One region of the Pseudochrobactrum albidum genome, then DNA from elsewhere that is predicted to be linked to it. Evidence: predicted binding sites of a transcription regulator. Region 1 holds the regulator's gene; each other region holds the start of a gene.

Region 1 (3,286 bases):
GCAAAAGCATTTTGTGCTGAAGCAACAACGGGTTTGGTCTCAAAAGGCAATTGTGCCGGTACCGGCAATTTGTTTTCCGGCATATGATAAGCAAGCTGAACCGCGGTTTCTTCCGTTCTTGTCGTGGCAGACAGGCCTGCAGGAACCGGCGCCAATCGCGGTTGTCCGGCAGAGGCCACCATAACCGGCGCGGCAGCAGGCAGACGATCTCCTTTACCGGTTGTGACATCATATATGCTTTCCGGCATGGACTGGTTCTTCGGCTCATAGGCAGCGGCAAGATTATAAGGTGTATCCGGCAGCGGTGATTCAAGCGTACCGTCTCTGCGGCGCTTTTCATAAAAAGAATTACCGCCGGCAACCAACACATAATGCATATTTTTATATGGGAATTTCAAACCGGCCGTATGGAAAAACATGGCATTTTTCAACTTCGGATGCCGCTCCCCCTTCAACACGGCATCTGCTGCTTCCCGCACATCCGGCAAGGCTTTTGAATTCATCGCACGGGTCATAACACCGGGTGCAAACTGATTTTTCTGCCCGACTACGCCGCAAATTGTATCGGGATATTTTTCAGAGATCAGCCGGTTCATCACCACAGTGCCCACGGCAACAAGGCCATCGCGGCTGGAGCGGGCAGATTCAAAAAACATTGCACGCTCAAGGCATTCCCGATCTTTGGCAGTATAGGTATAGGTTTTCTTACCGTTACGGATTGTTACGCCTGATTCTGTGGCCGCGCTTGCGTTTTTATCCGGTTTGGAACCTGTCGATGTTGTGGTGCAGCCCGCGAGAATAAAAGGCGTGGCAACCAGCGCACCGATAAACAGTGTTTTCGCTAGATAAGAGCGTTTCAACGGTTCATCCTTATCAACAATGACTCACCCAAGCGGAACGCCTGCAATATTCAGACATATTCACGACAATCAGGTTTTAATAAAAGCTGCATAAAGCTCACTGCATATTTAGGCCAAATGAAGGCAAATAGCCGTTTTTTTTGCACCTGAAAGCTTTAACGGGATCGGTTAAAATTTATATCTCCAAAATGCGCCCCAATAGTTAACAGCTTGTTAATACTTAATTTTAAAATGTCACAAAATGGAGCAGCCCATATCTGACCGCAAAAAATATCAGGAAGATCAATCCTTGAAGCTGACATCAACCTGCTGCATTTGCGGTGCGATCGTGCCATATTTCATGAAAAATACGAAAAAATCACCACCGCATGCAATAAAATCCGCGCTGCCCGCCCGCCCTCATATTTTATAACAGGGTGTCATAAAATAATGTATTTCAGTGATTATCAGTGAAGATGCGGCTTAACGATTTGCCACTATGCAGGTAACGGGAATCAAAAAAACCGGCACGAAAGATCCGCACCGGTTATTTTTGCAATTTTACAATTCCATCAATCCGGCAAAAATCAGCCAAAAGCATAGCCCGCACCACGCACGGTGCGAATCGGATCGGCCTCACGCCCTGTATTAATGGCCTTGCGCAGACGGCCGATATGCACATCCACCGTGCGGTCATCAACATAAATATCGCGCCCCCAGATCCCGTCCAGCAATTGGGTGCGCGAGAACACGCGCCCGGGCGCCATCATGAAATATTCCAGCAAGCGAAATTCTGTAGGCCCAAGCTTGATTTCACGCTCCTTGCGATAAACACGGTGTTGCTGACGATCAAGCACAATCTCGCCGACTTTTAGAACATGAGACAAAACACTTGGATTTGCACGGCGCAACATTGCCTTGATACGCGCCAAAAGCTCGGGCGTGGAAAACGGTTTGACCACATAATCATCAGCGCCAACAGCAAGGCCGCGCACACGCTCGGATTCTTCACCGCGGGCTGTCAGCATAATAATCGGCAGTCTTTCGGTTTCTGCCCGCTGGCGCAAACGGCGGCACAGCTCTATGCCTGAAACACCGGGGAGCATCCAATCCAGCACCAGAAGATCCGGTACATTTTCACGCAAATGGATTTCAGCCTCATCACCGCGCAGGATTGTATCAACCTGATAGCCCTCGGCCTCAAGATTATAGCGCAGCAATTCGCTGATGGCTTCTTCGTCTTCAACAACCGCTATTCTTGGCGTATGTGACATTGCTTATCCATTATTCATCTAGACATAAGGGGGCATTTGCCCTCCGGATCATCCGGAAGGCAGGACTTAACCTGTTCTCATTTGCAACGCTTAAAAGCGCCGCTTACGGGCCATTCAGGCAGAATGGCCTAGTTTTTATGCAGATCATCCAGCACAACATCATGGCTCAGATCATCCTTGGGACGATCCGGCGGCATTTGATTGCCGGTAACAATATAATAAACCGTCTCGGCAATATTGGTGGCGTGGTCGCCAATGCGCTCAATATTCTTGGCGCAGAACAAAAGATGGGTACAGGCTGTAATATTACGCGGATCTTCCATCATATAGGTCAGAAGCTCGCGGAACAGCGATGTATACATCGCATCAATCTCATCATCCCGGTCGCGTACAATATTAATCTGGTTAACCGAGCGCGTTGCATAGGCATCCAGCACATCCTTAAGCTGGGTGCGGGCAAGCTCGGCCAGCGTTTCCAGGCCACGATAGAGCTTAACCGACTGGCGGGTTTCAGAAACAGCCACCACGCGTTTGGCAATATTTTTACCCATATCGCCCACGCGCTCCAAATCGGCGGAAATACGGATAGCGCCAATAATTTCACGCAGATCAACTGCCATAGGCTGACGTTTGGCAATAATCATAATCGCCTTTTCGCCAATCTCACGCTCACCGGCATCGAGGATAAGATCCTCAGAAATTACGCGTTGTGCCAATGCATTATCAGCCGTTACAATCGCCTTAATAGACTGCTCAACCATACGCTCTGCATGGCCACCCATTTCGGCAATCTTGCGCGCAAGAAATTTCAGCTCTTCATCATAGGATGTAACCGTATGCTGTGACGGCATGGAGATTTCCTTATCCTTCATAAAACTGACCTGACAGTTCAAAACCTTTTCAGACAGATTTAGCCGAAACGGCCGGTGATATAATCCTGAGTGCGTTTTTCTTTTGGTGCAGTGAACATCATATCCGTATCTCCCACCTCAACCAAATTTCCTAAATGGAACATTGCCGTTGTCTGGGAAATACGTGCAGCCTGCTGCATGGAATGCGTGACGATGACAATTGTATAATCGCGGCGCAATTCATCAATAAGCTCCTCCACCTTGGCCGTTGCAATCGGATCAAGTGCTGAACATGGCTCATCCATCAGGATAACTTCGGGGC
Region 2 (3,286 bases), on a different contig from region 1:
GCGATTGCCTGACAGTGCAAAAAAAACGCAGCACGCAACCGCGCCCACGCTGCAGCCATTGTGGCAGCCCGCGCGTGATCCGCCATGAAGAGCTTTATGATTTAAGCTTTGCTCACATTGATTGTGATGCCTTCTATGCCTCCATTGAAAAGCGGGACAATCCGCAATTGCGTGACAAGCCGGTTATTGTGGGTGGCGGCAAGCGCGGTGTTGTTTCTACCTGTTGTTATATTGCCCGTATTTACGGCGTGCGCTCTGCCATGCCTGCCTTCAAGGCAATTGAGCTGTGCCCGCAAGCTGTTTTTATCAAGCCGGATATGGAAAAATACCGCATTGTCGGGCAGCAGATTCGCAAGATGATGGGCGATCTCACACCTTTGGTTGAGCCGCTTTCCATTGATGAGGCTTTTCTTGATCTGCGTGGCACGGCGCGTCTGCATGGCGCCCCTCCTGCCCTTGTGCTGGCAGATTTTGCCCGCCGCGTGGAGCAAGAGATTGGCATTACTGTTTCTGTCGGCCTGTCTTATTGCAAATTTCTTGCAAAGCTTGCATCCGACATGGAAAAGCCGCGCGGATTTTCAGTGATTGGTGAAAGAGAAGCGGTGAGCTTTCTTGAAGATAAGCCGGTTGCCATGATCTGGGGCGTGGGTAAGGCGCTGAATGCCCGCCTCAATGCCGATGGCCTGCACACAATAGGCCAGTTACAAAAAATGGAAGAAGCCGCGCTGATGAAGGCCTATGGCGTTATGGGGCAGCGCCTGTTCCGGCTGGCGCGCGGGCAGGATACGCGCACAGTGCAGCCGGAAAGCGAGATGAAGAGCATCTCCAATGAAACCACATTTGATATTGATATTGCCAAAGCAGAAGAACTGGTGCCCGTCTTGCGTGCCTTATCAGAAAAAGTGGCAGCGCGGCTTAAACAACGCGGCATAGCCGGCCACACTGTGGTGCTCAAGCTCAAGACCCATGATTTTCAAAGCCGTACGCGCAATCATCGCCTTGGTGATCCGACACAGCTTGCTGATCGGATTTTTCGCACCGGATTATATATGCTGCAAAAAGAAATAAACGGCACCAAATACCGGCTGCTTGGCATTGGCGTGAGCGATCTGACCGATGCGGTAAAAGCCGACCCGCCTGATCTGGTGGATGAACTGGCCGCAAAACGTGCCGCGGCTGAAAATGCCATGGATAAGCTGCGCTCAAAATTCGGCTCCGGAACTGTTGAAACCGGCTATACATTCGGCAAGGGCAACCTCGCCCGCCCGCAGACACCATCAGATAAATAATTGTTTTTACTTTTACAGCGTCAGACAGAAATAAGTTTACTGTCATCATTTATTCATAAAATCGACATTCCGATGTAACAGACAAAGGTGAAACCTCGCTCAGATTTCACGCATTATCTGGGGATATTTATGACGCGTCGTCTTTTGAGCAAACCGCTGCAACGCTCACTCATCACGGCTTTTGCTTCTGTGCTGGCCTGTTCGGCTGCAATTTCAGCCTCTGCTGAACCGGTTTACAACCGGATTGCCAGCTTTGCTGTCAGCAAAAACCTGCCTGAGGGCGCTGATGCCTTGTCGGAAACCTCTTCTGAAATCATTACCGTTTCTGAAGATGGCAATATGCTGATTTATTCCGACAGCCCTTTTGGCGGCCTTGGCTTTGTGGATATTACCAATCCATCCGCCCCGCAGGCCGGCGGTTATCTCAAAGTTGAAGGCGAACCGACATCCGTTGCCGTTGCCGGCAAATATGTGCTGGCCGGCGTCAACACATCAGAAAGCTATACCAAGCCTTCAGGCCGTCTTGATGTGGTTGATATTGCCGCGCGCAAGGTTGAAATGAGCTGTGATCTTGGTGGCCAGCCGGATTCTGTTGCTGTTTCACCGGATAAGAAATTTCTCGCTATAGCCATTGAAAATGAACGCGATGAAGAGCTCAATGATGGCGAACTGCCGCAAATGCCAGCCGGAAATCTGGTTATTCTTGATTTGAAAGACGGTAAACCGGATTGCAAAACCATGAAAGTGGTTGATGTGACCGGCCTTGCGGAAATTGCTCCTGAAGATCCGGAACCGGAATTTGTAAGCATTAACAGTAAGAATGAAATTGCCCTTACCTTGCAGGAAAATAACCATATTGTCATTGTTGATGCGGCAAGCGGCAAGATCAGCGGGCATTTTTCTGCCGGTACGGTTGATCTCGACAAGATTGACACTAAAAAAGACGGCAGGATCAGCTTTGACGGTGCCATGAAAAATGTTGCGCGTGAGCCTGATACGATTAAATGGATTGGCGATGATCGCCTGCTCACCGCCAATGAGGGCGACTATAAAGGCGGCTCACGTGGTTTCAGCATTTTCGACAAAACCGGCAGGGTTCTTTATGAATCCGGCAATAGTCTGGAATATAAAATTGCAGCCCACGGCCATTATCCTGAAAAACGTAACAAAAAGGGCGTAGAGCTGGAAGGCGCGGAAACAGCGCGTTTTGGGCAAACAGATTATTTGTTCATTGCCAGTGAGCGCGGCTCAATGGTCGGCGTTTATAAAGATACCGGCAAGGAGCCGGAATTTGTGCAATTGCTGCCATCGGGCATTGCGCCTGAAGGTGTCTTGGCTATCCCGTCCCGCAATTTGCTGATCACTGCCAATGAAAAAGATTTTGGCAAGGAAGGTGGCGCACGCTCCCATGTGATGATTTATGAATTGCAGGATAAGCCGGCCGCCTATCCGCAACTGGTTTCAGCCATGAATGAAGATGGCACGCCAATCGGCTGGGGCGCATTATCCGGCCTTGTGGCTGATGATAATAAAGACGACATTTTTTATGCGGTGTCGGACTCATTCTATTATGCAGCGCCAACCATTTACACAATTGATGCTTCGCAAAAACCGGCAAAAATCACCTCTGCCTTATTGGTAAAGCGCGGTGCGGATGCAGCCCAAAAACTTGATCTGGAAGGGATTGCCACCGATGGCAAAGGCGGTTTCTGGCTGGCCAATGAGGGCAACCAGAAAAAACTGGTGCCGCATGCCATTCTCCATGTGAATGAAAAAGGCGAGATCAAGAAAGAAATCGCCCTGCCGGAAGAGCTGCTTAAAGGCCAGATCCGTTTCGGAGCTGAAGGCATTACCCGCACCGGTGAAGGGGATGATGAGGCGCTGTGGATTGCCATGCAGCGTGAATGGGCAGATGATGAAAAGGGGCAGGTTAAACTGCTGCACTACAATATTAAAAATGATGAATGGACTGCCATTGCCTATCCGCTTGATAAAGC
Region 3 (3,286 bases), 200 kb from region 1:
TGGCTTTTGACCGGGCCTAATATGGGCGGTAAATCTACTTTTCTGCGCCAAAATGCATTGATTGCGATCCTCGCGCAGATGGGGTCCTATGTGCCGGCCACATCTGCCCATATTGGCATTGTTGACCGGCTGTTCAGCCGTGTTGGCGCATCAGATGATCTGGCGCGCGGTCGCTCCACATTCATGGTGGAGATGGTGGAAACCGCCGCTATCCTTAATCTTGCCGGTGAGCGTTCTCTGGTTATTCTGGATGAGATCGGCCGCGGTACCGCAACTTTTGACGGCTTGTCAATTGCCTGGGCAAGTGTGGAATATCTGCATGAGCAAAACCGTTGCCGCGCGCTGTTTGCCACCCATTTTCATGAAATGACAGCCCTGTCGGAAAAATTGGGGCGGCTTGCAAATGTCACCATGCGGGTAAAGGAATGGGAGGGCGATGTGGTCTTTCTGCATGAGGTGGCCAAAGGCGCCGCTGACCGCTCCTATGGCGTGCAGGTGGCGCGTCTGGCAGGCTTGCCTGATGCAGTGGTGGAGCGGGCGCGCGATGTGCTGCATCGCCTTGAAGAGGGGGAAACCTCCGGTAAGGCGGAGAAGATAATTGATGATTTGCCGCTTTTTGCCGTAGCGGCAAAGCCGCGTGAAACGGCAAAACCGGTGCAGGATAATGTTTTGCTGGACGCCATGCGTGAGATCAATCCTGATGATTTGACACCGCGTGAGGCATTGGAGGCGCTGTATCAGTTGAAAAAACTGAGTCAGGCCTGATAACAAGCCCGCTGAAATTCAATTTGAGCGGGCTTGTTCAATCACACAAAACGGTCAGCTTCTGCACCGTAATAATTGATGTAGCGGCTGGAAATCCGGCTGACCGGCAGAATGATCAGCACATCGGTTGTGCCGAATTGATGATCCACCACTGCACCGTCACCAATCATTGCGCCAAGGCGTAAATATCCTTTAATCAGCGGCGGCATGGAAAACAGCGCCACTTTGGAATTGATTGCCTCTGCGGGCACCATATCCATTGAGCGGTAATGTTGCTGCAGTGCGCGCACATCCCATTCCGCATCTGCCCGGCAATTATGCTGGAGAAAGGAAAGCGCCAGCGCATGAGCCTCCGGCACTGTGCCATGGAAAGAGGCGCAGCCAAACATCACCTCAATCTTATGCTGGCGGCAATAGGACCAGATTCCCTGCCACAGCAATTCCACTGTGCGTTTGGAGCGGTATTCCGGCTTGACGCAGGAGCGGCCGAGTTCCAGAAACTGCAATTCCGGTTTACGTGCGGTGAGTTTGTTGATCTCATATTCACCGGCAGAATAAAAATTGCGGCCGGCGGCGATCATATCGCTGCGCATTAACCGGTAGGTGCCGACAAGCTGCTCGGCCTCGCCGCCTGCAATTGCCGTATCATAAACCACGAGGTGGTCGCAGACAGCATCATATTGATCTGCGTCCCATTCTTCAGGCTGGGCATTTTCGGCTTTTTGCGCGCCAAGTTCGGTATAAAAGACGTCATAACGTAATTTTTGCGCAATCCGGATGGTCTGCGGATTGTTGGCGATACGCACAATCAGGCTGCCCATGCGGCCAAGAATCCGGTCATCGGGCGATAAGGCGGCATCAGATAAAATAGCGCCAAGATCAAGCGCATCTGGAGATGTCTGTTTCATATGTGCATCATGCGCGTTCTGTGAAAAAAATCCAAGAGTTTGTGGCAAGATACACCCTCCGCCGGTATTGTCTGTATTTGAGTGTGTTCATTCAGCATCATGACGACTATAAGCTGCATATACAGACGAACTGCGTCAGCCATGTGACAAAAACTGCAGACAGATTATGCGCGGGCGTATTGGTTTAAGATATTTTCAGTGTTTTGGACGGGTGCGCTGCCATTGCAGAATTTCATCCAGAATGATCAGGCCGGCACCTATGGTAATGTAAACATCTGCCAAATTAAATACCGCAAAAGACCAGTGAGGCAGATGAAATAACACATAATCAACAACATAGCCAAGCAAGCTGCGGTCAATCAGATTGCCGACAGCGCCACCGATTATCAGGGCAAAGCCAAGACGGCTGATGTTGCGCTCTGCTGCTGTTGTCCACCATAAATAGGAGACAAAGCCAATAACCGCGATTGTCATGGCAATCAGCCCGCCATCATGCAGCCATGACAGCATGGAGAAGGCAATACCCTCATTATGGGTGCGAAACAGCGCCAGAAAGGGCAGAAGATCAATCTGTTGTTGATAGTCCATACCGCTCTCCACCAGAAATTTGACAAGCTGGTCGGAGGCGATAGCAAAAACAATGATCAGGGCTGACCATAGCCCGGCACGTTGAGACATTAGGATAAAACTCCTGTGCAGATATTGCCTTTACCTTTTATCCAGAACAAGGGCATCACGGCGGATTTCATAGAGCATAATGCCGGTGGCAATCGCAAGATTGAGCGAATCCGCCCGCCCTGCCTGCGGAATACGCGCCAGATGTGTGCAAATTCCGGCAAGCTCATCCGGCAACCCCTGCTGTTCATTGCCCATCAATAGCATAACCGGCTGTTTGTTATAAGGAATTGTGCGGTAATCTACAGCGCCTTTCAAATGTGTGCCAACCAGCATGGCTTTATAGGATTTGCGCCACCGGACAAACTCCTCATGGCGGGTGCGGTAGAGCGGCACTGCAAAAATTGACCCCATTGTGGCACGCACAGTTTCCAAAGAATAAGGGTCAGTGCAATCACCAATCAGAATAATCCCTTTTGCGCCGGCTGCATCTGCGGTGCGGATAATTGTGCCAAGATTGCCCGGATCACGCACACGGTCAAGGGCGATATAAGTGTCATTATTTTGCGGCTGCAGATGATCAAGTGTTGTAAATCGCTGGTCAAAGACGGCAGCCACCATTTGCGGATTATCCTTGCGGGTAATGGCGGCAATAACTTTTTCTGAAGCCTCCAGCACCAGACCGCCGCCGGCCTTGGTGCGGGCGGCCACTTTCTCCACCAGCGGATTGCCTTTGCCGGCTTTGGAAAAGACCAATGTGCGGATGTGCCAGCCCTGATCAATCGCATCAATCACCAGTTTCAGGCCTTCCGCCAGAAACACACCCTGCTGATCGCGATATTTCTTGATTGCCAGAGAGCGCAGCTCCTTAACGATCGGATTGCTCAGGCTTGTCACCTCTTTCACAAGGCCGGGGCGTGGTGTGTCTGTGCGGGAAAAATCATTATCTTTGGTCATGGTTGGGCAATCCAGCGGGAAAACATGGAAGTGGATAGGGC

The links. Region 1 encodes PhoB, which activates phosphate uptake and scavenging genes when phosphate is short. Its sites were predicted from a motif close to TGTCATNNANCTGTCAT; they were not measured.
Region 2: the regulator PhoB is predicted to act here: its motif matches at 1,330-1,346, upstream of ACSTTO_RS06520 (esterase-like activity of phytase family protein).
Region 3: the regulator PhoB is predicted to act here: its motif matches at 1,806-1,822, upstream of olsB (l-ornithine N(alpha)-acyltransferase).

What each region holds. Positions count from the first base shown of each region.
Region 1 is NZ_JBPVTR010000023.1:177,884-181,169, reverse strand. Features, by position in the region: gene ACSTTO_RS09940 (cell wall hydrolase) at 1-860, opposite strand, end outside; gene phoB (phosphate regulon transcriptional regulator PhoB) at 1,427-2,113, opposite strand; gene phoU (phosphate signaling complex protein PhoU) at 2,242-2,964, opposite strand; gene pstB (phosphate ABC transporter ATP-binding protein PstB) at 3,024-3,286, opposite strand, start outside.
Region 2 is NZ_JBPVTR010000021.1:155,962-159,247, forward strand. Features, by position in the region: gene ACSTTO_RS06515 (DNA polymerase IV) at 1-1,289, shown strand, start outside; gene ACSTTO_RS06520 (esterase-like activity of phytase family protein) at 1,419-3,286, shown strand, end outside.
Region 3 is NZ_JBPVTR010000023.1:377,468-380,753, forward strand. Features, by position in the region: gene mutS (DNA mismatch repair protein MutS) at 1-765, shown strand, start outside; gene olsB (l-ornithine N(alpha)-acyltransferase) at 807-1,673, opposite strand; gene lspA (signal peptidase II) at 1,869-2,351, opposite strand; gene ACSTTO_RS10770 (TrmH family RNA methyltransferase) at 2,382-3,245, opposite strand; gene ACSTTO_RS10775 (class I SAM-dependent methyltransferase) at 3,242-3,286, opposite strand, start outside.